One region of the Leuconostoc sp. LN180020 genome, then DNA from elsewhere that is predicted to be linked to it. Evidence: riboswitches for the same ligand, from Rfam matches in the RefSeq annotation. Region 1 holds a riboswitch; each other region holds the start of a gene.
What was found. A riboswitch is a leader RNA that binds a small molecule or an ion and turns the genes downstream of it on or off. The one in region 1 is predicted to bind thiamine pyrophosphate.
Positions count from the first base shown of each region.

Region 2: linked by a shared signal. The riboswitch ahead of FAZ25_RS04850 (ECF transporter S component) and the one ahead of thiW (energy coupling factor transporter S component ThiW) in region 1 are both predicted to bind thiamine pyrophosphate.
Region 3: linked by a shared signal. The riboswitch ahead of FAZ25_RS07130 (thiamine-binding protein) and the one ahead of thiW (energy coupling factor transporter S component ThiW) in region 1 are both predicted to bind thiamine pyrophosphate.

Region 1 is NZ_CP039736.1:313,035-323,854, reverse strand. Features, by position in the region: gene FAZ25_RS01680 (YfhO family protein) at 1-2,153, opposite strand, end outside; gene FAZ25_RS01675 (penicillin-binding transpeptidase domain-containing protein) at 2,249-4,297, shown strand; gene FAZ25_RS01670 (NAD(P)H-binding protein) at 4,332-4,949, opposite strand; gene FAZ25_RS01665 (ATP-binding protein) at 5,014-6,171, shown strand; gene FAZ25_RS01660 (VWA-like domain-containing protein) at 6,168-7,337, shown strand; gene FAZ25_RS01655 (hypothetical protein) at 7,365-7,661, shown strand; gene FAZ25_RS01650 (hypothetical protein) at 7,658-8,161, shown strand; TPP riboswitch at 8,222-8,312, shown strand; gene thiW (energy coupling factor transporter S component ThiW) at 8,419-8,943, shown strand; gene thiM (hydroxyethylthiazole kinase) at 8,940-9,719, shown strand; gene thiD (bifunctional hydroxymethylpyrimidine kinase/phosphomethylpyrimidine kinase) at 9,712-10,542, shown strand; gene thiE (thiamine phosphate synthase) at 10,532-10,820, shown strand, end outside.
Region 2 is NZ_CP039736.1:915,377-926,196, forward strand. Features, by position in the region: gene FAZ25_RS04830 (glycoside hydrolase family 70 protein) at 1-1,245, shown strand, start outside; gene tenA (thiaminase II) at 1,296-1,967, opposite strand; gene FAZ25_RS04840 (energy-coupling factor transporter transmembrane component T) at 1,979-2,641, opposite strand; gene FAZ25_RS04845 (ABC transporter ATP-binding protein) at 2,638-4,047, opposite strand; gene FAZ25_RS04850 (ECF transporter S component) at 4,040-4,621, opposite strand; TPP riboswitch at 4,758-4,847, opposite strand; gene FAZ25_RS04855 (NAD(P)/FAD-dependent oxidoreductase) at 4,964-6,301, shown strand; tRNA gene FAZ25_RS04860 (tRNA-Gln) at 6,425-6,496, opposite strand; gene FAZ25_RS04865 (phosphatidylglycerophosphatase A) at 6,606-7,118, shown strand; gene nagA (N-acetylglucosamine-6-phosphate deacetylase) at 7,278-8,420, shown strand; gene FAZ25_RS04875 (GntR family transcriptional regulator) at 8,423-9,130, shown strand; gene FAZ25_RS04880 (methionine ABC transporter permease) at 9,159-9,854, opposite strand; gene FAZ25_RS04885 (methionine ABC transporter ATP-binding protein) at 9,851-10,820, opposite strand, start outside.
Region 3 is NZ_CP039736.1:1,375,506-1,386,325, reverse strand. Features, by position in the region: gene FAZ25_RS07145 (PTS sugar transporter subunit IIC) at 1-109, opposite strand, end outside; gene FAZ25_RS07140 (6-phospho-beta-glucosidase) at 188-1,645, opposite strand; gene FAZ25_RS07135 (DMT family transporter) at 1,770-2,702, opposite strand; TPP riboswitch at 2,869-2,960, shown strand; gene FAZ25_RS07130 (thiamine-binding protein) at 3,090-3,383, shown strand; gene FAZ25_RS07125 (FAD-dependent oxidoreductase) at 3,427-4,776, opposite strand; gene FAZ25_RS07120 (Crp/Fnr family transcriptional regulator) at 4,872-5,516, shown strand; gene FAZ25_RS07115 (ribonuclease HII) at 5,532-6,314, opposite strand; gene ylqF (ribosome biogenesis GTPase YlqF) at 6,322-7,161, opposite strand; gene FAZ25_RS07105 (YozE family protein) at 7,207-7,434, opposite strand; gene FAZ25_RS07100 (YpmS family protein) at 7,421-8,032, opposite strand; gene FAZ25_RS07095 (GDSL-type esterase/lipase family protein) at 8,014-8,937, opposite strand; gene pepT (peptidase T) at 9,032-10,285, opposite strand; gene FAZ25_RS07085 (Nif3-like dinuclear metal center hexameric protein) at 10,362-10,820, opposite strand, start outside.

The DNA.
Region 1 (10,820 bases):
TTAATAATGACAGTATGGCGGTAAGAATTAAACTGTGTAATCACTTGGCCATTAATGAGTAAATCAAAATCTTTAATCGGTAAGCCACTACCAAGTGTTAAATAATAGCTATCATTGGTTTTTGGATTAAACGTGAGGTCAAGGCTAGCTGGCTCGTTGGGTTTGTTTTTTACCAATAATGCATCCGTAATTGTAGCTGGCGTATTGACGTTATGGCCAACGGCTTGGCTGAAATTTTCTGCCGTCACTAAGGGTGCTTTTTGAGCGTTTAGTCCTTGCCAGATATTATTTTGGTTCTGCATAGGGTTATTTAGTAGCATTGCTGTTTTGAGTACAGTATCGCTAGCTGCAAAAGCCAGTGGCAGCGCGTATGGATTTTCCCATACACTTGTTTTGTCTGTTACTGCTTTAAGATGATACTTTGATGTATCAGGCCGATAACCAATCAAATGTGTACTTGGATCACCGGGCAAGTGTTTATCTTGATTATTTGGGGCCACAATGTATTTCATATCTAACAAGGCATCCGATAATAAACTACCATTACTATAAGCAACGTAGTTATCACCATCTGGTTGACCTATATTACCAAAGAAAGTAGGTGTTGCCTTTGGTAGCGTTGAACTGAAATGTGAACCACCATAAAAATCTAGCATCATACTATCGCCGCGTGTACGTTGAAAGGTTTGTGCTATCCGATAAAAAGTTCGATCTGTTTTAATTTTTTTGATGGCAGGTGTAAGTGATTTAATTGTTCTTTGATATTCAGTGTTTGTGAGGTAGGAAAAACGGTTGAGTGTTAGCAAAACGTTGACGACTAGCATGAGAACGGTAAAAGAGAGCAATAGCCACTGATAGTGATCCTGTGATGGGAACATCAGTTGCGCAAGTATAAGCATAGCTAAAATCGCAAATAACGATATACTACGTTGATCGATGTAGCTGAGATGATGACTTTGTTGATAAGCGTAAAAAGTGATAGTAATGATACATACGAGACTTAATGAGCTACTCATAAGATTTAATGGTTGATTTGGTTGCCAAGCCAACGCGCCTAAATAAATGAACATGAAGCTAATTAGAAAACTAAAACGATAGGGATACCAGACAGGATATTGCATACCGTGGAATATAATTGTTAAAGGGGCCCAGGTTGTTGCGATTAATAGAATACCAAGAAGCAATAGTGCGCCTATTTTAATGCGCCAATGAACCGTTTTGACAACAAAAAAGCTAATGACTGTAAACAATATAAAAGCAGAGACGAAAAAATTAGCTTGTCCACTTTGCATTTGATTGAAATCGAAACTACCTGGAATTAGTTTCAGGATTAATTTAACGGGATCATTGTCAAATTTGAAAGACCAATTCGTATTGTATTGGGCCTTACCTAGTCGTAATTGATAATATGTGGGTAATATCAGCCAAGCACTTAAAACACCAGCAAGTAAGCTACCGTAAACAAAATGTTTGATTACTTGCCAGCGCTGCTTAATTTGGTTTGGCCAAGTTAAACGCCAAATAAAATACAATATAACGAATAATGTAATCATGTAGCCAATGTAATAGTTACTGGTAATGGTTAGACCTAAAATTAGGGCATAGCGCCACCAATTATTTTGTTTGAAAAGAGCCTCGATTTGTACAATCAGTATTGGGAGTAATATGGCAGCATCTAACCAGAGCAGGTTTAAATCGTTGGCGATAAACCACCCAGATAAAGCATAATTAACGGCAAATAATGTGATGTAGTAACCGCGTTGCAACTGTAGTTGTTTTAGAAGCCAAGCCATACTTAAGCCAGCGCTACCAAATTTCAGTACGGTAACAAATAATATGGCAGAGGGTAGGTGCACAATTGGCGTGAATAAATAGATGACATTAAATGGGCTCATAAGGTAGTAAGCCCATTCGCCGAGCATATCACCACCTAACGCATTACTAAATGAATAGAAAAAACTTGTAGGATGGGATAAAAATGTGTGTTTGAAAGCAGCAAATTGGTCAATATATTGTTGGCCTAGATCAACTGTTAAAATAGAGTTTGGTCCAAATGGCGCCATACCCCGATAAACAAAATAACCCAGTATTACTAAAGCTGGGAGCCAAAAGCTAAGTGCTAATGGTGCAATAAAGTAGTGTTTTTTATTCATGTTACTAATATACCAAATTTTTAGTCTTTTTTAGCGCGAAAACAGGATTTGTGGTAATCTAGTTTAAGTAACTTATTGATAAATTGGGGTCAAATATGAAGCGTAATCCTTACTTAGAAGATCGTGATAAAAAAAATAGTGCTAGTGGTAATCTACCCGTACGTTTAAACATATTATTGGGTATTTCACTCACTTTAATGATAGCACTCATTATTCAGTTAGCATTTCTGACAATCAAACAAGGTGCATATTATCAGGGAGAAGTAAACCGTAGTGATGAAACCATTGAAAAGGGTAACGTTCCGCGCGGTATGTTCTATGATGCAACTGGAAAAGTTATTGTTGGTAACAAGGCACAGGCTGCTATTACGTTTACACGTGGGACGGCAGTGACAGCACCAACAATGCGGCAAACGGCTATTAAGCTTGGGAAAATAGTAGCAGTTGATACACAGCGGCTAAGTGAGCGGGCTAAAGTTGACTTTTATTTAGCCGATAACAAAAATAATACAAAATTATCGGCCATTATGGTCAAAAAATATCAGAAACAGAAGAGTACGCTGACGCCAGACCAAATTAATAAATATATGGTGGCTTATGTACAGCAAAATCACTTAGCTGATAACGTTGATAGCAATGCTGCCATGATTTTCCAGCGCATGAGTGGCGCTTACACATTATCAACTACTTTTATTAAAGAATCAGGGGTAACGAACACAGAGTTAGCTGAAGTTGGCGAGCGATTAAGTGACTTTCCTGGTGTGAAGCTTGGAACAAGCTGGTCACGCCAATATCCTGAGGGGGATGAATTTAAAGCCTTGGTTGGTACAGTAACCAATGAGGCGACAGGTTTGCCAGAAAGCAAGTTACACACACTTTTGGCACAAGGCTACTCACAAAATGAGCCGGTTGGTAATTCTAGTTTAGAAATGGGCTATGAATCAATTTTGAAAGGCTCAGCATCTCAAACACTAGTGACAACTGGCAGTAATGGTCAGGTTAAATCATCACAAATTAAATACAACGGGCAAGCCGGTGATAATGTCAAATTGACAATCAACGCACGTTTCCAAAGTGAGGTTCAAAAGATTTTGGAAGACAATGTGCCTGGCGGTGATGTGGAAGGCGCTTATGCGACAGTCATTAATCCTTTCACTGGCGGTATTTATGCAATGGCAGGTGTTGATCGCAATTACGAAACGGGTCAAAAAACGGCTGACCCATTAGGTAATATGAATCATGCAATTGTGATGGGATCTGTTGTTAAGCCAGCAGTGATGGCAACAGCCTTTCAAAAAGGGGTTATATCACCTAGTAACACAGTGTTAAATGATCAAGGTATTAAAATTGCAGGTACTCAAGAAATTACCTCTTACTGGAACAAATCCGGAGCACCAGTGCCTATTGATGCTGGAACCGCATTTGAGCGTTCTTCCAACACTTATTTTGTACAGTTAGGTATGAAAATTGGCGGTCAAACCTATAGTCCAGGATCACCATTAGCTTTGCAACCAGATGCCTTTCAAACATTACGCAATGGGTTTGGTCAGTTTGGACTAGGTACTAAGACTGGAATTGATATTTCTGGTGAGACCGCTGGTTATCGCGGACCAACGACTGGTGAGGCACGTGGAAAGTATTTGTATGCCTCGTTTGGACAATATGATTCTTATACGACTTTACAATTAGCGCGTTATGTATCAACAATTGCTAATGGTGGTTATCTTGTAGCGCCACATGTCGTTGGAGCTGTCCAGCAAAGCATGCCAAATAGCGATACGCAAAAAACTGTTTGGACGGCAACACCAAATATTCAAGGCCAAGTTAATCTTACCGCTGATGAATGGCAAGTCATTAAAAATGGTATGGAACGTGTAGCCAATGGTTCCGATCCTTGGAACACGGGTGGTAGCGATATGCACAAATTACAGCCCCATGTTTACGCAAAAACAGGAACTGCGGAAACCAAAACTAATGGACATGATACGTATACTGAATCAATGGTAGCTTACGTACCAGGCCAACCATTTGCTGTTGCAATGGCCATTCCGGGTATGAATAACTACTTAGATGGTACTAACGGTAAGATATCAGCTAAAATTATTGATGCTTATTGGAAATATGTTGCCGAAAAACCAAAGTAAAATTAAAACACGAGCCACTTTAGTGGCTCGTGTTTTAATTTGTTTTATTAGAAATAGCAACAGACATGCCATTGTAGGTTGTTGGATTTAAAATAATTTGCGTAATAAATTCAGCAACACTTACTCGGGTAACCGGACCACCTTGAATTATTTCTTTTGGATCCGTTTGAATAGTTAACTGTTGCATGATATTATCATCAATTAATTCATTTGGACGAATAACTGTATAGTCTAAACCAGAAGTCATAATCCTTTTGACAGCTGCGGCCTGATCACCCATGTAGGTATTTTCATTATCTGTTGTACCGAGTATATTTGCCCATAAATCACTTTGCTTTTCAGGTAATTCATCATGAACACCAACCGTGGCAACCCAAACTAAGCGGCGCACGCCAGCTAGATGCATAGCATTAACAACACTGTTGGCGGCTGTTTTTTGTCGTCCTTCTGCACCGATATTTGCATAAACGATATCAATATCTTTTAACATAGAGACTAACTGCGTTTCATTGACAGCGTCAAGTGTTTGAATATTCTTGTTGGAACGTCCATGTAATGAAGTTAAAGTAGATTGTACATCGGTATTAGCTAACATAGGGACGACGAGTTTAGCAATCTGACCGTTAGCACCGAGAATAAGTAGTTTTGTCATGTCTTTATTTTAGCATGAAAAACAAATTAGCGGTAAAATTGAGTTAAGTAAAAGAGGGCAAAATATGGCATTATCATTTCAACAATTATTAACAGCTGTGCCTTTGATCTTAAAGGGTGGCAATGTGCCAACAATTGTTGGCGAAGCGGGGATTGGGAAATCAGCACTTGTACAAACTGTTGCTAAGCGTTTAAATGCAACACTATTTACAACAGTGGTATCACTATCTGAAAAAGGGGATTTAGCGATACCTATACCACCATTAACTGATGCGGCTTTTATAACGACGAAAAATTATGGTCGTTTAGCGGATGTTCAATTTGGTTATACCCATACGTTGATTCAAATTATTCAACAAGCTGAGTCCAACCCAGAAAAACCCATCATTTGGTTTCTAGATGAATTCAATCGTGGGTCACAAGCTGTGCAAGGTGAGCTCATGAATTTGGTTTTACAGCGTCAGATAAATGATTTGATTTTACCCCAAAATGTCAAATTAGTTCTAGCAGAAAACCCAGATGATTCGATGACTGGGTTTGAAGATTCAGAATATGCTGTGCAGACTTCCGATGCTGCCATTAAAGATCGTACCACGCGTTTGGTTATGTCGGTTTCAGTGACTGATTGGTTAGATTGGGCTAAGCAAGAACAAACTCAGCATCGAGAGCACATTCATCCACTGGTAAGACAATTTATTTCGCAGCACGCCACGCTCTTATATCCAGAAGTCAGACAAATTGATTTGAACCCAACGCCGCGCGCATGGCAACGTGTATCTGATAATTTGTACGAGTTACGACAACTAGCAACGCCTATGCAAGACCAACTGCTATTTGATATTGTGGCTGGTGATTTAGGCCATCAAGTTGCTACGCAATTTGTGACGTTTGTTCGTGAACAGACACCTAGTCTAACGGCAGCAGATGTTTTTGAGACAGAACCGGTGGGACCGCAGTTACCTAAGACAATTCGATTAACGTTTGAAAAACTTTCCGATATTCAAAAATTAAGCGTTATGAAGACATTATTATTAACAGCTAATATGACTACTGATAATAACGCTGGGCGATTTAGTGAATTATTAGGTTTGGTATCACCAGATGGGCAATATGCTTTAGTTAAGCAAATGACAAGTGCCCCGATTTTAGATGATTTGTATGCTTCTGATGCGCATTATGCCAATGTTTTGTATCAGCAAATTATGGATATTGCGACACGATGACAAATTTAAATAACAATCTGATTGTTGATGGCATCAAAACACTTTTAGATGTTTCACCGCTGTATGGTAATATTGTGATGAATTTAGCACGCGATGATGACGAAAAAGCATTGACGGCCTTGCAGCTGAGATGGCAAGCACATCGTTGGTTTTTGATTGTGAATCCAACCCGATTTAACCGTCAATTTAGTAATCATAATCAAGTTGCATTAGCATTGGCTCATGAGGCATTACATATTGTTTGGGCTCATCCAACTCGCTATGCTTTTGATAGAAAGCAACGTCGTCAATTGGTTAATTTAGGAACGGATATAGCAGTCAATCAATATTTGCCATCACATTTAGGTGACCTGCCAGAGGCCATCACGTTACAGACCATCTTGGGGATTTATGGTAAGCTGTTACCACCATATCAAGATTCTGCGCAGTATATTGCACAACTGGCGGAACTCGATGATAAGTTATTACCACAATATGCTGGCAATTATTCAGGCCATGAAGAATGGCAAAGTGCTGGTGTATCATTAGATGAAGCCGAGGCAGCATTAGAGACAGTCATCAGACAGGCACAAAAAGATGCACAACGTTCCGGTCGAGGACAGTTGCCGGGAAGTATCCAGCAACGGATTGATGAAATTATGGTACCCAAACGTCATTGGCGAGCGATTTTACGTGCAGGATTAAGTGCTATACCTAATCGCCGTAAAACAACACGTGCACGATTTAACCGACGTCAAGCCTATCGTTTAGATTTGCCAGGAGAACTCAGTACTTATGCATTACAATTGATAATTTTTGTTGATAATTCTGCTTCGATATCTAATCACCAAGTGAGTATGATGTTGGCGCAAGTGGCACAGATTGCGAAGCAGTTCGATGCAAATATACAAATATTTTCTTTTGATACATCAGTGCACGTTGTTAAGCGTATTAAACAATGGGTCAGACATGCAGGTGGGGGTACATCATTTCAATGTATCTTTGATATGCTTGCAGCAAAACACTATGAGCCAATGCGGACCGTTATCGTTATTTTAACCGATGGTGATGGTGAGCACGCTGCCTTATCAACAAATTTTCATCAAGTATATTGGCTATTACCTCGTGGAAAGCGCTTAAGTATTAAGCAACCATTTGGAAAAATGATACCAATTGATTTGGCATAGGAGGTGAGGAAAATTTTAAGCGAACATATGGATAAAAAATTAGAGCCGATGGATTTACGTAGCTTTATTGATAAAGACAGTCGTTTCAGACGCGCCGAGGCAATATTGACAAATCAATGGGAGTCACTTTTATTAAATGATTCATGGGGCGTTAGTATGATGACGCAGGCTGATATAACCTTTGCGAAAAAGCTTGCTGCTGCCCATGTTATTAAACCTGAGGTTGATTTGACAACTTTTTCTGGTGTACAACACTTTATTTTATCTCATCAAGCACGTTTATCATCAAATGTCGTGAATGCGTTAAAGGAGCCATTCTTATGAAAATCAATTTAATTTTAACACCGGAACAAGAACCTGCAACATTACTTGCAATGCAAGCGCAACATCCAGACAACTTTTTTTATTTGGGTAAAGAGTCACAACTAGCTGGAACAAACGTCTTGTTGTTGGACGCTCCTGACTTGGTTGCGAAATTTCAGAGACCAATGTCTTTTGATAGTCGCATCGTTAAGTCGCCCATAGTTGGCGATGTGGTACATCAAATTGCTTTTCAAAGCAAAGAACATAACGATGAATTAATCAAGCAACTCGTGCCGAACCACGCAATTTTAGCGCAAAATAGTAATGGTAAAGCTGACTTCATGCTATGGACTTTTTGGCCGGATCACGATGCACTAGCTGATTTTTTAGCCAGTGAATTATTTGCACAAATGAAACACTTAATGAAAAACCCATATACTACAAGTTATAGTCGGGTGACCTCTGAATCACAATTATCATTGACGCAGCAAATGCGTGATTTTGATGATAAAACATGGTAAGCCTTAAATTGAATCTTGCATATCGTGTTAAGCTAGGTTACAATTATGCCATAAACTAAATAAACCTATCTGGGGTGCCTTCATTGGCTGAGAAATACCCATTGAACCTGATCGTGGTCATGCGCGCGAAGGGAGATACACTAATGGTACTAATAAAGCACGTTTTTTTGGTAGCCGTTACTTATTTCCAGCGTAAATAAGTGGCGGCTTTTTGATTGCTCATATGGTGGCATGCTAATAGGTAAAAGGAGTATGTTTTGGAGATAACAGTAAAATCGGGTAGCCATAAAACATTACGTCAAATCAGCATAGCTGGTGTGTTAACCGCACTATCGTTTGCAACGTCTAGTATTGTTGTGTTACCTAATATGGCCCCTTTTCAACATTTTTTTAACGTTATTACAGCTGTACTACTAGGACCCTGGTATGCAATTGGTGTTGCCTTTTTAACAGGTGGCATGCGGATGGTATTAGAAGGACGCCCAATTTTAGCTATTACAGGCGCGGTTTTTGGTGCAGCGCTAGCTGGTCTATTATATCGTCTAACGGACAATTACCTAGCCGCAGTTCTGGGTGAAATCGTTGGGACAGGCATTATTTCAGCTATCGTTTCCGCGCCAATAATGACTTGGCTTTATCATGTTAAAGTACCACATTTTTATTTTTATATACCGTTTTTTCTGCCAGCATCGGTTTTTGGTGCCATACTAGCTTATTTGTTTTTAAAAGCTGTGGCGGGCACAAAAATTTTGTCGCAATTGATTGGAGAATTAAAACTATGAAGTTATCAACATTAAAAGAAACAACACCTTTAGTATTTAATTATGCTAACTATGTGACACCGCAGTTTGTTGCAAATGCTGTTAATGTTATTGGTGGCTCGCCAATTATGGCACGAGAAGTGGCAGAATTTTCAGATCTCGTTGCTGTCAGTGATGCCGTGGTAGTTAATACTGGTACTTGGCGACGAGCAGAGCTGCTTGAGACAGTAAAGCTGATACAAATTGCCAATCAAACACAGACAGTAGTGGTTTTGGATCCTGTTGCGGTAGGTATACCGTCTAGAAGCGTTCCTGTTCAAGAGTTGCTCACAAATAGTAAAGTTGATATTATTCGTGGTAATGCTGCCGAAATTGCCTGGTTTGCTGGCATCGATTTTGCCAGTCATGGTATTGATGCCGTTGGATCAGGAAATATAGAGCAGATTGCACAGTTAGCCGCGAATAAAACCGGCGCAATTATTGCAATGAGTGGCCCTAGCGATGTTATTTCTGACGGTAAAACAACGCGTATGCTACCAGTTAACGTACCATTACTAGCTAGCAATGTTGGTACGGGTGATGCATTATCAGCTATAATCGGAGCATTCAACGGTGATGAAATTTCTATGGACAACACTGTTCGTGCTATGGCTATGATGAAATTAGCTGGTTTAACAGCAAGCCACAAAGTAACCACACCTGGTTACTTTGCTAATCAGGTATTAGATGAATTATACTTATTATCAGAAAGCAAGCTTGAAACATTTATTGCAAAGGAGGTGAAAAAATATGAATGATACACCGCAGGCTATGACAATAGCTGGCACAGATTCAAGTGGTGGCGCAGGTATGACGGCAGACTTAAATACATTTTCAGCTCAAGGTGTTTATGGGGCAAATATTGTGGTGTCGGTGACGGCACAAAATACTTGTGGTGTTCAAAAAGTCCAAATGATTACACCAGATATGATTATGGCACAATTGTCAGCTGTTGCTGATGATTTGAAAATTCGTGCGGTGAAGACGGGCATGTTAGGCGATACGGCCACGGTTGAAACGGTGGCAAAAGCAATGACTAAATTTAACTTTGGGCCGTTAATTTTAGACCCTGTTATGGTTGCTAAAGGTGGCGCACAGCTATTAACTGATGAGGCTGTTTCAGCAGTGAAAACACTGTTGATGCCTTTGGCAACACTAGTGACACCGAATCTACCTGAAGCAGAAGTATTAACTCATCTATCAATTAAAACCACAGATGATATCATGCTAGCTGCACAACAGTTACAGACGTTGGGCGCAAAAAATGTGCTACTAAAGGGCGGCCACGGGGATGCACCAATTGTTTTAGATTATATTTTGTTGGCAGATGGTCGCCATTTTTGGCTAAGGACAAAGCGCTTTAACACAGCACGGACGCATGGCACTGGCGATACAATTTCCGCTGCAATTACAGCGCAACTCGCACTAGGACATGATTTAGAAACTGCCATTATTGCTGCCAAGACTTATGTTGATGCAACTATTCGTGATGGTATTTTGGTTGGTCATCGCTATGGGCCGTTAAATCACCTAGCCCAAAGTACAATAAAAAACCAACCAGAGGTGATTTATGATATTTGATAAGACGATGTTAGCTCGGTATTTCATTATGGGCACACAAGATGTTGCTGACGAAGCAGAATTTTTAAGAATCTTAAATCAGGCATTGCGAAGTGGAATTACCCTATTTCAGTATCGTGAAAAAGGGCAAGGTGCGTTAGTTGGGCAAAAAAAGTTACAATTAGCAAAGCAAGTACGCGCACTAACAGCGCAATATCATGTCCCTCTGGTAATCGATGATGATATGGCATTAGCACACGCCATTGCTGCTGATGGTATTCATTTTGGTCAAGATGATG
Region 2 (10,820 bases), 600 kb from region 1:
CAACAGTATTTTAATGTGTCAGATGCGCAGACCTTCCTTCCAAAGCAATTATTGGGTGAAAAGGCCAAAACTGGTTTTGTTACGCGTGGTAAGGAGACTTCATTCTATTCCACTAGTGGCTATCAAGCAAAATCTGCCTTTATTTGTGATAATGGTAATTGGTACTACTTTGATGACAAAGGGAAAATGGTTGTTGGAAACCAAGTTATCAATGGCATCAATTATTACTTTTTACCGAATGGTATCGAATTACAAGATGCCTATCTAGTACATGATGGTATGTACTATTATTATAATAATATTGGCAAGCAACTGCACAACACATATTTTCAAGATAAACAAAAAAATTTCCATTACTTCTTTGAAGATGGGCACATGGCACAGGGTATTGTCACCATCATTCAAAGTGATGGCACCCCAGTCACACAGTACTTTGATGAAAATGGTAAGCAACAAAAAGGCGTGGCGGTCAAAGGATCAGATGGTCATTTACATTACTTTGACGGTGCGTCAGGGAATATGCTCTTTAAATCATGGGGTAGACTAGCAGATGGCTCTTGGCTATATGTAGACGAGAAAGGTAATGCGGTTACAGGCAAACAAACCATTAATAATCAAACGGTTTACTTTAATGATGATGGTCGTCAAATCAAAAATAACTTTAAAGAATTAGCAGATGGTTCTTGGATTTATCTTAACAATAAAGGTGTTGCAGTAACAGGAGAGCAAATAATTAATGGGCAGACACTTTATTTTGGTAACGATGGTCGTCAATTTAAAGGGACAACACATATAAATGCTACTGGTGAAAGCCGTTACTATGACCCAGACTCAGGTAATATGATAACTGATCGTTTTGAACGTGTTGGTGATAATCAATGGGCTTATTTTGGTTATGATGGTGTTGCAGTAACAGGGGACCGAATCATTAAAGGGCAAAAACTCTATTTCAACCAAAATGGTATCCAAATGAAAGGCCACTTACGTCTTGAAAATGGTATCATGCGTTATTACGACGCTGATACTGGCGAATTAGTTCGTAATCGATTTGTATTGCTATCTGATGGTTCATGGGTTGACTTTGGCCAAGATGGCGTACCCGTAACTGGCGTGCAAGTGATTAATGGCCAAACATTATATTTTGACGCAGATGGTAGGCAAGTCAAAGGGCAGCAACGTGTAATCGGCAATCAACGCTATTGGATGGATAAAGACAATGGTGAAATGAAAAAAATAACATACTAGAATGATTAAAAAATAACCTCACAGGCGTTGGTTGCCTGCAAGGTTATTTTTTAATGTTGAAATTGCCATGTTTTTTGTTGCCAAGCAGCTTCCCAAAAGTGCCATTCCATTTCTAAACTGCATAAAAATGTTTGTGCAACATGCTCTTTTTGTTCATTATTTAGAGTCGTTACTGCTCGGTTTAGCGCTTCAAAACGCCAAATATTGTAATCAGGTGTATCTGAATTTTTTTGTGGTGCATAAAGTTCAATCCACTCTTTCAAGGGGTTTTGCTCTCGATTAGCGCCACGTGAAACGAGTTGTTCACCAATGACCGCATAACTCCAAGCACATGGTAGCAAAACAGCGATGGCGTCCGCATAAGTACCGTGATATGCAGATGCATACATGTGATCAGTATAGCGTTTTGTTTCTGGTTCACGTTGCCAATTTTCTATGTGGTGACCAGTGATGCCAAGCATGACTTCATGTGCTTGTGACTCATTTTGAACAAAGGCGGCGGTCGCTAAAAGATTGGTAATATCTTCGGCATTCGTTGTTTTTGTAATAGCTAATGAAGTGACCTGCAAATAATCTTTTAAATAGTGTTCATCTTGTTCAACATAATAATTTAAAACGTTGTGAGGCACCTGACCATTGGCGATAGCTTCGACAAATGGGTGGCTCATAATCGCGCTCATCATAGGTTGCGCACGTTCTAAAAGTGTTTCTGAAAAAGACATGTTTTTTCTCCTTAATACCAACCTGGGAATAATAGTAGCTGAAACATAAGTAAGATAATCGCGGCAATAACCCAATCACGCAATTTGATTTTTACAACTGCCAGATGTGTTCTGGTTGCCCCCTCTGTGAAGCCATGGCTAACCATACCTTCTGCTAAATTTTGAGACCAACGAATCGCAGCTAAAATGGCTTTGAAATATAACTGTGGTGCCCAAATATGAAGTGTTTGGCCACGCATTTGTGCTGCTACGCGTATAGTTTTAACTTGTTGATTCACTGCTGGCATGAAGTTCAAGACGCCAACAAGGGCATAAACAAATGTCGCGCTTAAATGTGCGCGTTGCTCAAGTGTCGCCAGGAAAATATCACGTTCATCATTGAGTTTTAATGTGAATAAACCACCAAGCCATAAGTAAGCAAAAACACGAGATAACATGATCCATGCCATATGAACATGATCACCGGTACCAAAATACATCAGTGAGAACCATGATCCCAGGCCAGGCAAAATTGGAAGTAACAATAGCCAAAGCCATTGTTGCCAACGCAATTTAAGGACAGTATAAATGAGGGCACTAACGATGATAATTACCAAATTAACAGTGACGCTTTTAATAAAAGTTAGTTCCAACGCAATCAACATAATAACACCAAATTTCATTAGTGGATTCATGAGGCATCCCCCTGAAATGTTAAGTGTTGTTGCTCGAATTCGAGATGATAGTCAAACCAATCCGTTACAGCATGCAGTTGATGACTAATCATGATAACAGTCTGTGATTGTTTATCGGTTACTTCGGCAATTAAGTCTAATAGTTGTTTTTGTGATTCAGCATCTAGTCCGGCCAGCGGTTCGTCAAATAATAACACTGGGGTACCTGTAATTAGCATCAACAAAACTTGCAGCTTTTTTTGTTGTCCACCAGATAGTTGATAAACAATATGGTCGCGAACATGTGCGAGATTTAAGCGTTGCAAGGTGGAAGTAATGACATCATCTGACCATTGTTTGGCGAAATGACTGGTAGCTTGCGCTTGTTTGAGTTCTTCTGCCATTGTCATTGCAATAAATTGTTGTTCAGCATTTTGAAAGATCAGGGCAACCTGACGTACATGCTGTGCAATACGGCGTTTAGCAATGTCTTGGCCTTGGTAGCTGATTTTACCACCATAAGGGTAAAGTTTGACTAACGCGGAAAAAAGAGTCGATTTACCTACACCATTTGGTCCAGTAATCAGGGTGCGTTTAGCTGTAGGAAAAGACAAACTTGTCTCATTTAGTAGTAGTCTGTCACCATTTGATAGGGAGACTTGTTTGAGATCTAAATCACCAGTCTGGGCTGCCGGTAATTTTGTATGAATTTCAGGGGCAATAGGTAACTGCGATAAAATATGATGGCTTTCTTCGGCATTTGCTACATGGAGTTGGCCATCAGACATCACAAAAATATCGTCAATGACATCAGCATAACCACTCCAATCATGATCAGCAATCAGAATGGTTTTACCTTGTTTTTGATAATCCTTAATTAAATGAATGAGCTGTAACCGTGATTGAGGGTCTACATTAGCAAAGGGTTCATCGAGTAATAGATAATCGCTGTCTGCTGCTAAGATAGCTGCTAAGGCTACCTTTTGTTTTTCACCACCAGATAATGTCATGAGGTCATGCGTGATAAATTCTTTCATACCGACACGTGCAAGTGATTGCGTAATAAGATTAGGTATTATTTGAGGAGAACGCTGTAAATTTTCCAGACTGAAACGCAATTCTTCAAATGGTGTTTTCATCACGAACTGGCGGGTTGGGTTTTGGAAAAGATAACCAATATGGTCAACGCGTTGATAAGGGACGATATCATGAATCGCATAGTTGTCAAGTGTTAGTTCTCCTGTCAGTTTACCACCACTAAATGTTGGATAAAGACCAGCAATTAATTTAAGTAGTGTTGATTTGCCGCTACCACTAGGTCCAACTAGCAAATTGAGACTACCAGGTCGCAACGTCATCGAGACGTTTTTGAGTACGGTGGTGTCTTGATAAGCAAAACTGACCTGTTTGACAACCAGATTAGCCACGATGCAAGACACCTGATTTTTCAATTAATTTTTGAATAGCAACAACTAGTACACCGCCAAAGAAAAACAATGAAATGAACCGTGTAATAAATAGGGCCACCAACAAACCAACATGATATGAAGCATAGCCATCACGGAATAATGACCAAATAAAAGTGATAATTGTACCAGTAATTGCTGAGGCGAAAATACCTCGCCAATGCCAATCTTTATAAGCTAAAGCGGCAAATCCGGCTTCACTACCCACACCTTGAACCAAGCCTGAGAGCAATGTTGCAACCCCCCATTGACCACCAAGCAACATTTCGACTGCTGAGGCAAAGAGCTCGCCTAATACACCAGCGCCAGCCTGACGAATTAATATGCTGGCTAGTGGCGCGGCCATCATCCAACCCCCGATTAATAAATCGTTAGCAAATGGGGCTAATCCCATGGGTGTCAAAGCAGCTGCTAGTATATTATAAACAGGGCCGAGGACCCAAAAGATAAAGCCAATAAACACCGCAACAAAAGCGAGCAGTAAGACATCGCGTAGCGCCCAATGGTGTTGTTTAGATTCTGAAACAGTTTGCATAATAGTTATGCCTCCATAAAATTTTTTGTAGTTTCTATTTTATGTCTGGCAAAGTGCAGTTATGGTGTGCTGATGCTTGAATTTTAGCAAATAAAAAACGCCTGGCAATTAGATGAGCCATGCGTTTGCTAAAATACACACTAAAGCGCAATGCTCCCTTCGCTGGTGCTAACCAGAGCAGGTTCAATGGGTGTTTCTCAGCCAAATGGCACCCCAGATTGTTAAATATAAAACTACACGTTAAACTTAACATAAATTGTGTAGATATGCAATTATTTTCATGAAAACGACCAGTATATTGACTTGACATTGCCTGATATAATATAAGTAACGAGGTAAATGATGGTTGAATATCAGTATGAAGTTGGTGTTATTGGCGCTGGTCCAGCAGGACTTGCAGCCGCTTTTGCCGCAAAAGCTTTGGGTAAAAAAGTGGTCATTTTAGAGCAATACTTATGGGGTGGAACCTGCCCAAATTACGGCTGTGATCCTAAGAAAATTTTGCTTGCAGCAGTTGAGAACATTAAAAGACAAAAAGCCTTACAAACGCGAGGTTTGCATGGCTATTCACAAATTAATTGGTCTGATTTAATAGCTCACAAACAGCGTTATGTTGATGCTGTGCAACCGCGTAAAATTCGTGGTTTGGATCAAGCAGGTATTGCGCGCTTTTATGGTCATGCCAGCTTTATCAATGAAGATACTGTTCGTGTCGGAGATTTCAAGGATACAATTAGAGCAAGTGATTGGGTTATTGCAACGGGTCAGCGACCGCAGACATTAAATTTTCCGGGCTCAGGCTATACACAAAATTCAGAAGATTTTTTGAACATGCCAAATATGCCAGAAGACGTGACATTTATTGGGGCTGGTTTTGTGGGCGTTGAATTTGCAACAATTACGAATACGGTTGGTGCACACACGCGTATTGTTACTGAGGGACAAACTGCTTTGCGGGCATTTGATCAGATATTGGTACAACAATTGATGACAGAGATGCAGGAATCAGGGATTGAATGGTATTTTAATGCTACTGTGTGCCGCATTGATAAGGCTTTAACTGGTCGCTTGGTCGTTAAACTAACCAACGGAACAACATTTGAAACAGACCGTGTGTTTGTTACGGCTGGACGTATTGGCAATTTTGATCAGATGAATTTGGCCGCAGCTGGTGTGGCTTGTCAGGTGGCCGATTTGCCTGTTGATGAGCACTTACGTACCAGTAATTCCCATGTTTATGCTGTCGGGGATGTTGGCGGCTCACCAGTACCAAAACTTGTCCCAACGGGTAACTATGAAGGACGTTATGTGGCACAAGTGATTGCCGGAAAAACGAACGCGCCAATAAGTTATCCAACAACACCAATTGTCGTATTTGGATCACAGCACATCGCCCAAACGGGCTTAACGGTTGCCGCCGGTCGAACAGCAGGTTATCGTGTGATAGATATGGATATGAGCGATGTGATTACTTTTTTCCGTTACCATGATCAAGTGCGTGTACGTGTGGTATTGGACCACAATGACTGCATTGTCGGCGCGAGCGTCATTGCAGCTGAAGCAGAAGAAGTGATTAATTATTTTGTGACAGCGATTAATGAACGGCGTACATTAGCGGAAACACAGGCAAATTTGTATGCTTATCCATCTTTGGGTTCGGAATTTGCAACATTTTATTAACCTTGCATCTAAAAATGGGCCGACATTCAATGGCAAAAAGCATAACATGACTTTGTTCTGTCAATCAATTGTTACTATACGCGTTTTTAAACCAAAAAAAACAGTCCGAAGACTGTTTAGAAATTGCCCCTGTTGGATTCGAACCAACGCATAGTGGCACCAGAAGCCACCGCCTTACCGCTTGGCCAAGGGGCAATTACTCTATATATTTTACAGGGTCTCCTACCATTTTGCAAGTAGAAATTTGTCTTTGTCAAAAATAAGATTTTTCGTTATACTTAGGAAACAGACTAAGGGGGATACCATGCAGTACGCAACCTATGAAAATACCGTTGAGAAGCTAGAGCGTCATCACATTACAATTCGTGCCATTGCAGACATTGCTTACAATAGCGAAAAAGCTTATCTGCCGAATTTATCTATTGAGCAAGTGGAAGAAGCTGTTATCAGTATTTTGCATAAACGTGTTGTACAACACCAAGTCTGGGTAGCCTTAGAACTTGATCGTTTAGCAGAAGCACATTTACTCGAGTCGCCATTGCAAGATCTTGTTGAAAGCGATGATTCTTTGTTTGGTGTGGATGAAACACTAGCCACTGCTATTGCTATGTCTTACGATACCATTGGGGTAACGAATTATGGCTATATCGATAAATTAAAAATTGGTTTGGTGGGCGAACTTGACCGTAAAGGGAAAACCACCTCAGCTGTAACAACTTTTGCAGACGATATTGTTGGTGCTTTAGCTGCAGCTGCAGCATCTAAAGTTGCTCATAAATACCCAACTGGTATTTTGGACTCAGATAAAATTAATTAAAAACGCGTTGACGTTTTTTTTATTGCCTTGATTTGCATAATCGGTCTATACCAATTATAATAAGTATAGACACAAGGAGGAGAGGTGCTCAAATGTCTACGTTAATAAACATGTTGTGGTGTGCGGTGTGTTAGTAACTAGACTACCTCGCAGATAATTATGGCAAAGTTACTGAAAAATATTGATTTATATACGGGTTATCAACATATAGCAGATGCCTATGTGCGTTTCACGGATGTTATACAAGATGTTGGCTATATGGTAGATTTTTCAGAGCAAGCAGATGATGAGCTAATTGCGGAGGCAACAGGACGATTGGTTGTCCCAGGATTTATTGATGTCCACAAACATGGTGGCTATGGTTTAGATACGATGGATGGTGATCCAGATAAATTAAATAACATGGTTAATTTGATGGTTACTGAAGGGATTACATCATTATTTCCCACAACAATCACGCAATCGCCCGAGAACATTGAGCGCGCACTTGTCACAATTAATCAGGTTGCAAAAAAAAATCTTGTGATTCAGGGCATTCATTTGGAAGGACCGTTTATTAATAAAGTCTTTATGGGCGCACAACCAGAAGAATACATTATTAATCCGAATACGGCTTTACTTAAAAAGTGGTATGCTTTATCAGGTGAACGCATTCGGCTAGTGACCTATGCACCAGAAAATGGCGGCATTCCTGATTTTGAAGCATTTATGTTGGCACATCATATTGTTCCTTCTATTGGACATTCTAATGCTACACGCGCACAATTGTGCCATTCACGAGCAACGCATATCACGCATCTGTATAATGCCCAACGGCCATTACATCATCGTGAGCCAGGTGTCACCGGGCATGGTATGATAGAAGAAGCAATTACTGGTGAGCTAATTGCTGATGGTTTCCATATTACCCCTGACATGTTAGAGTTGGCTTTTCGCTTGAAGGGTGCGCAACGACTTGAATTAATCACTGATTCAATGCGTGCTGAAGGTTTAGGTGATGGTATCTCAGAACTTGGTGGTCAAAAAGTCACCGTAAAGGATAAACAAGCACGTCTAGATAATGGTCATTTAGCTGGGTCAGTCCTAGCTTATGATGATGCCTTCCGCAATATTCAAACGATGACTTCAGCCAGTATTCAAGACGCGGTGCAGATGAGTTCTGTTAACCAGGCACTTGAATTTGGATTAACACAAAAAGGGCATCTCGCGATTGGTAAAGATGCTGATTTCAATTTATTTAATAAGAAGGATATGCGATTACAGGCGACTTACTCAATGGGTCGCCGCTTTGCAAGGGAATAATGATGACAAAATCCGCCACACCACGTTATATTCAAATTCACAATCAAATAAAAGCGCGAATTGAAGCCGGCGAATGGCAGTCCGAAAAACGGCTGCCGGCTGAACGTGAGTTGGCGGAAACATTTGGCGTATCACGAATGACGCTAAGACAAGCTATTCAAACACTAGTAGATGAAGGCATACTTGAACGTAAAGTTGGTTCTGGGACTTATGTTGCCGAGCAGAAAGTAGCCGAGCGTGCTTTGGGGATGACTAGTTTTACGGAATTGATGTCAGCGACTGGACGCGTAGCAAAAACACAAACAATCAGTTATAAAATGACTTCACCCTCGGCCTCAGAAATGGCACAACTGAATTTATCAGAAAATGATGAAGTGTTGGTCATGGAACGCTTGAGAATGGGGGATAACGAACCAATTTTGCTGGAACGGGCAACGGTGCCCGCAACACTTGTGCATGGCTTTTCGCGCCATGATCTAACGGAGTCGTTGTATCATACTTTAGCAAAAGCGGGTATCAAACCAGGCCGAGCGGAGCAGACGATATCAGCGAGCCTAGCGAACGAACGTTTGTCGGAATTATTACAAATTAAGCGTGGAGATGCTATTTTAAGTGTACGTCAAGTGTCATTTGACCAAAATGACCGTCCCTTTGAATATGTGAGATCGTATTATGTTGGTGAACGATTTGAGTTTCAATTAGCACGTTAAAAAAGCCTTGGTTATACACCAAGGCTTTTTATTTATGACTGAGCTTTTTAGCTAGGAAATCCCCAACTAATTGGACAATTAAGACAAAAATCAATACAAGAATTGTTGCTACCCATGTCGTATCTGAAGCAAAGCGATTATAGCCATACGAGATAGCCATATTTCCAAGCCCACCGGCACCAATTGCGCCAGCCATAGCGGTTAAACCAATTAAGCTGATTAGTGTTACAGTTGACACACGAATAATTTCTGAACGACCTTCGCGTAAATAAACACCAAATACAATATCCCAAAATGAGGCGCCAACTGCTTGTGCAGCTTCGACAATGCCGCCATCTACTTCAGCTAATGCTACTTGTACTTGACGTGCATAAAAGGGAAAGACACCCAATGATAAAGGTACTAATGCAGCAGTTGTACCAATTTGTGTACCGACAATTAGTTTCGTGAAAGGTGCGATAGCAGCCAGCAAAATAATGAATGGCACGGCACGGAATATTGAAACGACTTTATCAAAGAGCCAGAATAGAGCCCGATTTGGGGCGATACCATTTGGTGCAGTAATAACCAAGCCAATACCAAAAATCAAGCCCAGCAAACCGCCAAATAATGCAGACCAAAAGGTCATGAATAATGTTTGTGTAATAGCAGTTAGCCAACCGGTATCGCCGGTCCAACCTTGATAAACGACGTTAGGAAATGTTTGTGTAAACCATTGGCTCATAGTGTTGAACCTCCTTTAAGAACTTCTACTTCGACATGATGATCAGCTAGTGTTGATATGGCTGATTTCACTTGTTCGGCATGACCAGAAAGTACAACCAGTAAAGACCCTACCGGCGTATCCTGCAAAATTTCAATATTACCATATAAAATATTGGCCGTGACATTGAAATCGCGGAATAATCCAGTAATTAGTGGTTCGTCTGTCGTATCACCCACGTAGGATAAGCGAACAAAGACCTCGTCTGACTTTAAGTTTTGAACGAGTGGTTGGAAAGAAATTGTCTCGATAGCTTTATCAATATTAGTTGCTGTTTCGATAAATTCCTTAGTCAGTTGTTCAGTTGGTTGTGCAAAAATTTCTAGTAGTGAACCGCGTTCTATAATTTCACCATTTTGCATCACGGCAACTTTGTTGGCAATTTCTTTTACTGCCTGCATTTCGTGTGTGATTAAGACAATCGTTAGACCAAGTTCTACGTTTAATTTTTTCAAAAGTGCAAGAATTTGGTTGGTTGTCTTCGGGTCAAGAGCTGAAGTGGCTTCGTCTGAAATCAGTATTTCCGGATCATTAGCCAATGCCCGCGCAATGGCAACGCGCTGTTTTTGCCCACCCGATAGTTGTGAGGGATATTGTTCAGCACGGTCTGTTAAATCGACTAAGGCAAGTAATTCTTTAACTTTTGCCTCTTTTTGTGCTTGGGACAACGAACTGTGTTGTAGGGCGAAGGCAACGTTTTCGGTAACGGTACGTTCGTTTAGTAAATTAAAGTGCTGAAAAATCATACCAATTTTACGGCGACGATTGCGTAAATCTTTTGCTGAAATATGTGTTTTAGCCCCTGCTTCTGTATCAGCTTTGAAAAATGTTTCGTCGTTAACAACAACAGAACCGCTAGTTGGCTCTTGTAACAAATTGATAACGCGAACAAGAGTTGATTTACCGGCACCCGAATAACCAACGATA
Region 3 (10,820 bases), 770 kb from region 1:
TAATGAATGGTATGGGATACAACATCCCATTTTTCATCGCAGTAATCGCACGCGTATTAACAAATTTCATTATTATCGGAATAACTTTATCATTTAATACTTTTGAGATATTAGCCATAATTATTACCTATACCTTTTGTATCGGTTGTAATACGATAATTATCGCATCACAACAACAGATGTTTTATCATGCTTGTTGTTTTAATACCTGACCGTTTGTTTCAATTACTTTTCGATACCAATAAAAAGAGTCCTTTTTAATACGATTGCCCGATCCTTCCCCCTCATCATCTAGGTCGACGTAGATATAACCGTATCGCTTCTTCATTTCACCTGTGCCGGCAGAAACAATATCAATTGGGCCCCAACTAAGATAACCTATTACATTGACACCATCGATTTCTACAGCTGTCATCATGGCTTGAATGTGTGCTGATAAATAGCTGATTCGATAATCATCGTGGATTTGTTCACCATCTTCAATCTTATCGTAGGCACCTAAGCCGTTTTCAACAATCATAATTGGTGTATCTGGATACATCTCGCTTAGTTCGTTTAATGTATAGCGTAAGCCTTCAGGGTCTAATCCCCATCCCCAGTCTGATGTCTTAATATAAGGATTAGTAACATCTTCATAGTCGGTATAACCGACTTTAGGCTCATCAGTTGTTGTTTCAACCGTACTGCTTGCATAGTAAGACACGGCAAGATAATCAACTGTTCCTGCCTGTAACACGTCACGGTCTTCGGCTGTGATATCTGGACGATAACCAGTTTTTTCGTAATAGGCTTCAAGTTCGTTTGGGTACTTGCCACGGACATGAACATCACTGAGCCAGTCTCTAAACTGACGTGCTTTTTGATAAGCTAACATATCTGCTGGTTTGGGAGATACTGGATAAAATGGTGCAACGTTAACCATACCACCAATTTTAAATGCTGGATTAATCTGATGCCCAAGCGCCACAGCCTTGGCCGAAGCAACTAGCTCATAATGTGCTGCTTGTGACATGGCTTCAATACGTTCATCAACTGACATCTCTTTGCCATCAATACCCGAATTAGTCCACAATAGAAAACCGCTAGCCTCATGTTTCATAGCCGTTTGATTAGAAATTTCGTTATGCGTCATCCAATAAGTAACTTTATCTTTATAACGATTAAAAACGACCTCAGCATAACGGACAAAAAAATCAATAACACGACGATCACGCCAGCCACCATATTTTGTAACTAGATGATATGGCATTTCAAAGTGATTAAGTGTAATTACCGGTTCAATGTTTAGCCGTCGCATGGCGTCGAACATCTCATCATAAAAAGCAAGGCCTGCCTCGTTAGGCTCAGCGTCATCTCCGTTAGGGAAAATACGTGTCCAAGCGATGGAAGTTCTAAAAGCCTTAAACCCCATCTCTGCCATTAATTGCAAATCTTGCTTATAAGTATCATGAAAATAAATGCCATGATGATTTGGATAGTTTTTTCCTGCTATCACACCATCTGTTATTTCTCGTGGATGTGACACATCACCTGCTGTAAGAACATCAGCAATTGACACACCTTTGCCATCCACATTCCATGCACCTTCTGCCTGGTGTGCTGCGATAGCTCCACCCCACAGAAAATCGTGACTTAAAGTTTTCAAAATAAACCTCTTTTCTACAATAACTACTAGGAATGTTTTCTTGTAAGCGCTTACATTTATACCTATATATTATCATGTCAGTTATTTATATGTCAATCTATTCCCGTGTTGTTAACCCATGATACTAACCAAATTTAATCAATGCAATGCTAGCAACCATTAAGGCAATGCCAATAATTTGTACACGTGTAACATTTTGTTTTAACGATTGCCACCAGCCGAACTGAGCGACAACTATCGACCCAATGATTGAGCCACTTAAACTGAGCGTAACTGTCATGCCAGCGCCCAATTTTGGTACAAGAAAAGCGGTTGAAAAAACAAATAAGGCACCTAAAATCCCACCTGTAAATAACCACACTGGTTGTTTAGTTATTCGCACTGTTTTTGGCCATAAACGCCTTTCTTTCAATAATACAACAATTAAAATGACCACTGTCCCAGAAAAGAAAGAAATCACAGCACTACCCACTACTGAGTGTAATAAATAGCCTAATCGCCCATTAATCGCTTGTTGTATGGCAGAAAATGCACCAACCAGAATGGCCCACATACGCCAGATATTTATATTAGTATCAGCATCCAATTGCTTTTTCTCACGTTTCACCTCAAAACGATTAGCAAGAACAACAGCCACATAAATACCTCCTAGTAACAAGAGAATACCAATAACCTTAGTTACCGTCAGTGTCCCAATCGGCATATTAAACAAGCCAAAAGTATCGATCACTACACCCATGATAACCTGACCAATAATCGGCAAGATAATGGTTTGAATGGCACCTAATTTCGGAAACATTAAAATATTTGACGTTAAAAAGATAACGCCCAATAAGCCACCAAACCATATCCACCATGGATTATTGGAGGCCACATTTATCAGGTTAACTTGTTGTTGTCCACTAACAAAATAAATAAGTATCAAAAAAAATGTTCCCACTGTAAAAGAAAGTAAGCTAGAACGCAAAGGTGATTTTAAAACAAAACCCAGTTTTGCGTTGATAGGACTTTGATTAGCTAATAAAAAACCTGCAAATAACCCAATAAAATACAACATAACCTACTACTCCCAAATATTCTCATGACTACTATAAAGTTAATTTATAAGTAGTCAGTATACGCGCCTTATACGATAAAGTAAATCCACAGCCAAGTAGTAATCATATCTCATTGTCCATTATCATATCTTATGATAAGATGTCGAAGTACAGACAACGCAATTAACGTGTAATCTGGGGTGCCTTATTGGCTGAGAGATATACCCATATAACCTGATCTAGTTCATTCTAGCGTAGGAAGATTACGAAGCAATCAATAATTTTGTGTCATCATGCTTCAATATTTTGATGTGGGATTTCAATGTCGCTTATGGGAGGACTTCATTTAACATGTTCTATTGCACCATTTCAATGCATAGAACCCAAGGAGAAGTATGATGGTACAAATTAACGCTAGCATAGCTGTTCAAGTATTACCGATGACATCCGATAAATCCGATGTCATCCGTATAGTCGATCACGTTATTGATTATATTAATGACACACGCATTGCTTATCAGGTTGGCGCTTTCGAAACCACACTTGAAGGCGATTATGACCAACTGATGACTATTTTAAAGGCCTTACCACTTGTTGCGGCAGAAATAACCGATATTCCTGTTATGATTTACAGTAAAATTAATATGTCACCACATGGCAATGTATTAACAATTGCTGAAAAAACAGATAAGTATCGCTAACAAACATTAATAAAAAAGCACACCGCAGAATAGGTGTGCTTTTTTATTCGCTTTCAACCTTATCTAGGGCTGCTTGCGCTAAAAGATTCAAGTAGTTAAATGGTCTATCAAACCAAGGCTGGAATAGCATATCCACGAATGCTAAATCGGTCAATGTCATGCGATTTTGAATGGCAATTGAAGCAACATTGGCAGACTGTGCAATGTCATATTTACTTTGCAATTGTACACCTAAAATACGGTGTGTTTGACGTTCCCATGTAATACTCATCAAAACTGGCTCCGTTGATGACATGAATTCTGGTCGGAAGTTATCTGTCATCGTGATGCTATCCGCATCGATTCCTAGTTCTTGCGCGTGGGCTGCAGTCAAGCCAGATGAAGCCATATTTAAATCATATAACTTTAGTCCGGATGTTGATTGCGTTCCCATATATTTAACTTTCGGTGACATAAGATTGTAGCCAATTAATGTTCCCTGACGTACTGCATTTGTCGCTAAGGGGATGTACGCATTCTCTCCTGTTGGATTATAATGCACCGCGACTGAATCACCAGCAGCAAAGACATCTGGATTACTTGTTTGCATGTAATCATTGACTAATAGCGCGCCATTGCCAGTCATACCTAGTTGTCCCGCAAACAATCCAGTATTTGGTTTGAAGCCAACCGACATCACAACTAAGTCAGCTGAAAAATTCCCGTCATTTGTTTTGACAATAACCGCATCATCTTGACTTTCAAAACTTTCAACCATTTTACCGGTTGCCACAGCCACACCATGAGATTGAAATAATTCAGCGACATTTTCAGTAAATTCGTGATCAAAATACCGGTTTAACACCGTTGGCTGGTTATCAATCAACGTCACTTCACGCCCCTTGACATTGAAAGCTTCGACTAATTCTGTGCCAATATAACCTCCGCCAATGATAACCACTCGCTTAATACGATCATCATTAGCATAATTAATTAAGGCTTTCGCATGCGTATAGTTTTTAGACAATACAATACGTTGATCTTCTATCCCAGGAATTGGCGGTATAATTGGCCAAGATCCAGTTGTCGCAACTAATTTATCATAACTTTCAACTGATGATACGCCTGTCACCAAGTTAGTGACTGATACTGTTTTATTAATGGTATCAACAGCAGTTACTTCATGGTTCATGTGAATATTAGCACCTGCTTCTTCAAGTATAGCAGGCGAAGAATAGAACAAATCATTGATTTCTTTTACTTCACCTTGTACTGTTAAAGCAATGCCACAAGAAAGAAACGACACATTATCATTTTTCTCATAAACATCAATTTCTACCCCGCTATTATGCTTTAAAATAGATTTTATTGTTGCTGTGCCTGCGTGTGTCGAACCAATAATAATGACTTTCATATACTGCCTCCAAAAGATTACCAACTAATTTTATATATCTATTGTATAATCAAATGAATAACAAAAAATTGACTCATGTCAAGAAAGAGTGAAATATGTCACATTCTGAATTTGCTTGTGTGAAAGCTGCTCCGATTTTTTCGCATTTGCCTGACGATATTATTGCACAACTGGTCACTATCTCAACACATCAAAAGAAATATTCAGCTGGAAGCTATATCTATGAACCAGACGATGATTTATCAGCGCTTTTCGTCGTCGATTCTGGTCAAGTTGACATTTTTAACGTGAACGATAACGGCCAAGAGTTACTGCTTTATTCACTAACTAATCACCAAATGGATATCGAAGCATCTATTTTTACAGATGCTAAACATCATCATTTTGCACGCGCTAAAGTTGATTCTGCCATTTGCATGATTCGTCGAAAAGATTTCCAAGCATTATTACACCGAAATACTTCATTGGCTTTAAAAATGTTGAATACTTATGGAGAACGTCTGACGGCGCTTGAACAACGTCAAATTAGTTTATCATTACAAAATGCTGATGAACGACTCGTACAATACTTTGAAGATTTATCTGCAATTCGTATGAGCAAAACATTTCATCTAGACGTTACCAAAAAAGAACTTGCTGCCTCGCTACATATTACACCGGAAACACTAAGCCGCTTATTTAATAAACTAACGCGAGACGGTAAAATAAAACTTAATAAGCGAGAAGTCACTTTATTGTAAATAAAAAGAACTGCTTTAACAGTTCTTTTTATTTACAATCGCATCATGAACAGGTTGAAATGACCGCCTATGAATTGGTGTGACCCCAAGCTTATCAATCCCTGCTAAATGCTTTTTAGTCCCATACCCCGCATTTTGGGCAAAATCGTAACCTGGATATACTTTATCATAGTCCGTCATCATTTTGTCACGTATCACTTTCGCAACTATACTAGCTGCACCAATTGAATTACTTCTGGCATCCCCTTTGATTAAAGATTGTTGTGTTATATCCAAATAAACTTGCATGGCATCAATTAATAGTGCCTGTGGCTGTGGTGCCAAGTTATTGATTGCTTCCGTCATCGCTTGACGCGCTGCCTCATAAATATTAATTTCATCAATCGTCTTCGCATCAACACTACCAATACCAATTGAAACAGCTTGATCTAGAATAATTTCGTATAACTGTTCTCGCTTATGCTGGGCTACTTGCTTTGAGTCTATAACATCAACGATGTTAAAATCGTGTGGTAAAATAACTGCTGCTGCAACGACAGGACCCGCTAATGGTCCGCGACCCACTTCGTCAACGCCTGCTACTAATTCAACGCCTTTTAGCCAGTAATCTCGTTCAAAATTAAAGCGTTGGTTAAAATCAGCCTGCTTTTTTCGTGCTAGCGCCAACCGCTTTTCCCAAAGCGCTATTGCTTTTTGGACACCACACCGCTTATCCTGTCGCCAGGTCTGCAAACGTGCATCATGAGGGTCTGCTAGACTGGCTAGTTTTTCTTTAATTGTCGCAATTGTTTCAGTCATGTGAAGTTTACAGTTCATCCAATGTGAACGCGCCTAGCTTACCTTTACGTAAATCGTTTAGTAGTCGCTCACTAGCTTTGTCATAATCGTCCTTAAATCCAAGCTTGTTAGTAATAGCTAATAAAATTTGAACATTGTCTTGTTCAAAAGCATTTTCTTCTAAATGATACCGCGCTACAATTGCTTCTGGGCGATAATCTCTGAAAAAACTAATTAAAAAGAGCGCTGCGTCATCTTTTGAAAAAATCGTATCTTTTACTGCACCAGTTAATGCAAGCTTCATACCAATGGCCTGATCTTCAAATTTTGGCCATAAAACACCAGGCGAATCTAACAGTTCTAATTTTGTCGGTGTTTTTAGCCAAGCCACTTTTTTCGTGACACCTGGTCTGTCAGCAGTTGGCGCCACATTTTTCATGACCAAGTGATTCAACAAGGTTGACTTTCCAACGTTTGGGATACCAGTAATCATCGCACGTATCGGTTGATCTTGAATACCACGTGCTAATTGCGCTGCTGTTTTTGCTTCAACAGCACGACGTGCCGCCTTGGTTACTAATTGTGGCGTTCTTGGATCTCGTGTATCTAAGACAAGAACAGTATGACCGTCTGATTCGAACTTTGCTTTCCATTGTCGTGTTTGCTCAGGATCAGCCAAATCGGCTTTGGTCATAATCAGTAAACGTGGTTTTCCACCGATTAATTTGTCGACTTCAGGGTTACGAGAACTGTCCGGAATGCGGGCGTCAACCAATTCAAAAGCAACATCAACTAACTTTAAATTTTCCCGCATGAGACGAAAGGCTTTCGCCATGTGCCCAGGGAACCATTGAATAATTTGTGCCATGAGATTTTTTATATTGCCATATATGCTGGCAACGTTACTCCTTTTTTATCGTTGTGCTTGAAATAATTCCCATGCTTGATCAAAAGTCACCATACTCATTAAGTAGGTTGTGTTTTCTTCTAAATAATTGGAAATATCATCAAAGTCAACACTCTGTTTTGGAAAAGTAGAATCCAAAAAGGCATTGTTAGCAAATTGCTGTATATCATCTGTTGCAACTGGGTTACGTTGCGTCATCAGCCAGTTATAAAATGATCGATCACTTTTGATCATGAACTAATCCTCCCTGAAAAACAAATTGATCTGTCTTAAGGTCAATTATCTTAGCACGAAATGACATGCCCTTCACAACGGGCAATTTCGTCATATCAACAAATATTTGTTGCTTACTTGGATTGATAGTGACAAATTTAGGTGCATGATAATTTGTCTTAACATAAGACATCACAGTGCTGATAGGTAATGGTAAATTGCCAATGGCCATTTTTTTAGCTGTTAAAATAATATTGCCGTTTTTGGTCACCTCAGGTGATAAGATCATCCCAATTTTAAAAGTCTGCCCCAAAAATTTAGAACTGCCATACATCATAATATTATCTTCGACCCGGAATTGATAGTTTGATGTGCGGGAATCATTAAGATAGTATGCTACTAAAGCATTAACCTGCTTCTTATTCAAAGTAACGTCAAATGTGGCATCTGTACTAGCAATTTTTGATTGGCTATCTGTCACTTTAACAGCTTGGGTGGCCACGAAACCACTGCCTAGCAAGGTGATAATAATAATTCCTAATAGCGTCCAAAAAGCCCAGAACCATGGTGACTTTTTTTGACGCGGTTGACTTCCCCTTGTTAATGTTTGGTTAGCCATGTGACTTGTTCCTTTCGCAAATATTCAAAAAGTTGTGTGGCCATATAATTATAGCCGATATGATTAGGATGGTAATTATCTATCGTACTAATCCATTGATTTGACACGTTATTTTTGTCTTCTAAGACAGCTTGGATATCTTTAAAATCAGCATTCCCCAAATCTGATTTATCAAATTCTTCAACTAACCGTTCTCTATCGGCTTTTGTCTGATATTGACCGTACGTTAAATCAAATGTCCCAACATAATAACTAGCTTTATCGTGTCGCGCAACCTTCTGGTTAACCGCATTAAAAAGCATCACATCTTGATTAAAGTCTGTACGTTTTGGAAAGTGAACAAACAAAGGATTATAATTTCCAAAAATAAAGATAGGGGCCTGCGCATTTAGTCGACGAATATCACTAAATAATGATGTGAGTTTCCCTTGATATGCCTGTTTACCCCTTACCACAGTTTTCGTCAAATCTTCCGGTGTTTTGGAAAACATGTTTTGCAACAGTAATTGTTGTAAATCATTGCCCCCCACCGTTAAAATAATAGCATTAGCATGTTGTACTGCGACCTGTATATTGCCTTTTTGATTCAGCCGCTTTCTTATCTGATCTGAACGATCACCAGCTAAACCAAAATTTTGCATTGTGACTGAAACACCATAGGTCTGTTTAACTTTTTGAGCAATTCGTCCCGAATAACCCTGCTCGTTTTTATCGTCGCCAATACCTTCTGTTAATGAGTCCCCTAATGCCACAAAATTAACGGCGCTTACCTTGGCTACTTTTGCTGCTTGTCTTGGTGTTGCACGTTGTATTGTGGCATTTGTTTGCCAATGGTACCAAAAGTATCCTAACCCAATTAAAATTACTAGTATAGGAAGATATATCATTAGTATTTTTTTCTTCATACTAAATTCCCCCAAAAAATGTTCTATTCTTTATTGTACCAAAAAAGAACTATTGCGTCTTCAAACAATAGCTCTTACTAAGATAGATATCATATTAGTCAACTTGTGTTGTGTCTTGTGCCATATCAATAATTTTCAAGATAGTCTCGGTTGCTTGTGTCATAACAGTTGTTGAAATGAACTCAAAGCGGCCGTGCATGTTTTCACCACCAGCAAAAAGATTTGGCGTTGGGAGACCCAGGAATGTAATCTTAGAACCATCAGTGCCACCACGAACTGGTTCGATAATTGGCTCAATATTCAAAGCCTGCATTGCACGCTCAGCCAAATTAACAGATTGCATGTCATCTTTAAGTATCTCACCCATATTATAGTATTGATCATTAAGTGAAACTGTCACACGTTCTGTACCAAAGACTTTATTCAAGTTTTCAGCGATATGCAGCATTCTTTGTTTGCGTTCTTCAAACTTAGCACGGTTATGATCGCGCACAATATAACGTAACTCAGCTGTCTCTGGATTACCTGTAATTGACATCACATGCCAAAATCCTTCACGTCCGCTAGTATGTTCTGGGCGTTCCTTTTCCGGTAACTGTGCATGAAAATCAAAGGCAACTTGTATCGCGTTTACCATCGTATCTTTGGCTGTGCCAGGATGAACATTACGCCCCTGTATGGTAACAGTTGCACCGGCGGCAGAGAAAGTTTCCCATTCTAGTTCGCCAACGGGCCCACCATCAATTGTATAAGCAAAGTCTGCGCCAAAAGCCTCCGTGTCAAAATGATCCGCACCAATACCAATTTCTTCATCCGGACCAAAAGCAAAACGGAGATTACCGTGCTCAATTTCTGGATGAGCTACTAAATACTCGGCAGCTGTAATAATTTCTGCCACACCTGCCTTATCATCAGCGCCCAATAATGTTGTGCCGTCAGTCGTAATCAAGGTATGTCCGGTATACTTTTTAAGATTGGGAAAGGCTGAAGGACTGAGTTCATAACCACTATGTCCTAATTTAATTGTTGAAAAGCCATCATAATTTTCAATAATTTGTGGTTTAACATTTTTACCGTTAAAATCTGCTGTATCTACATGCGCAATAAATCCAATTGTAGGCACTTTGTCATTGTTAATGTTACTTGGTAATTCAGCAAATACATAACCATCTGCCATCGTACGAACATGTTGCAAGCCAATTGCTTGAAGCTCCGCAGATAAATCGGCTAGAAAAGCTACTTCTTTTGGTGAGGAAGGGATGGTTTTAGCCTGCTCGTCTGATTGTGTATCTACTGCAACATAATTCAAAAAACGATTAATTAATTTAGGAAATTTCTCTGAAGTCATAAGTTTGTATTGCACTTAAATATGCTTTATCCTTTCAAGTTTTGGTCGACAATATGTCCGGACGTCCCCATAATATTTAAATATAGGTATAAGGGTCGGTATTGATACCCGTTTCAAAGGCCACTAACTCATCCCCAAACCAAGCTGTGATTTTTTTTGCCATATAGCGGTTAGCAATGGCTTCCATATGATGATCGGGATCGATAACCGTAAAGTCATGAGCTAATATATCATGTCCTGTATGATAATAAACATCTGCCGTAACGTAAGCATCTGCGCCTGCACGTTGTGCTACTGTCCACCATTTACCACCGTCACCGCCAAGCACCGCCACTTTTTTTACGGGTTTGTTCAAATCTTTTGTGATGACCCGAACTGTTTTAACCTGAAATAACTGACTCATAGTTTTTGCAAATGCCTTCACTGATAGTGCCTTGTCTAATTCACCAACCCGTCCTAATCCAGTCACTTTATCATCATTAGGTATTAAGGGTACCACATTTTTTATGCCTAATGTTTCAGCTAACCAATCATT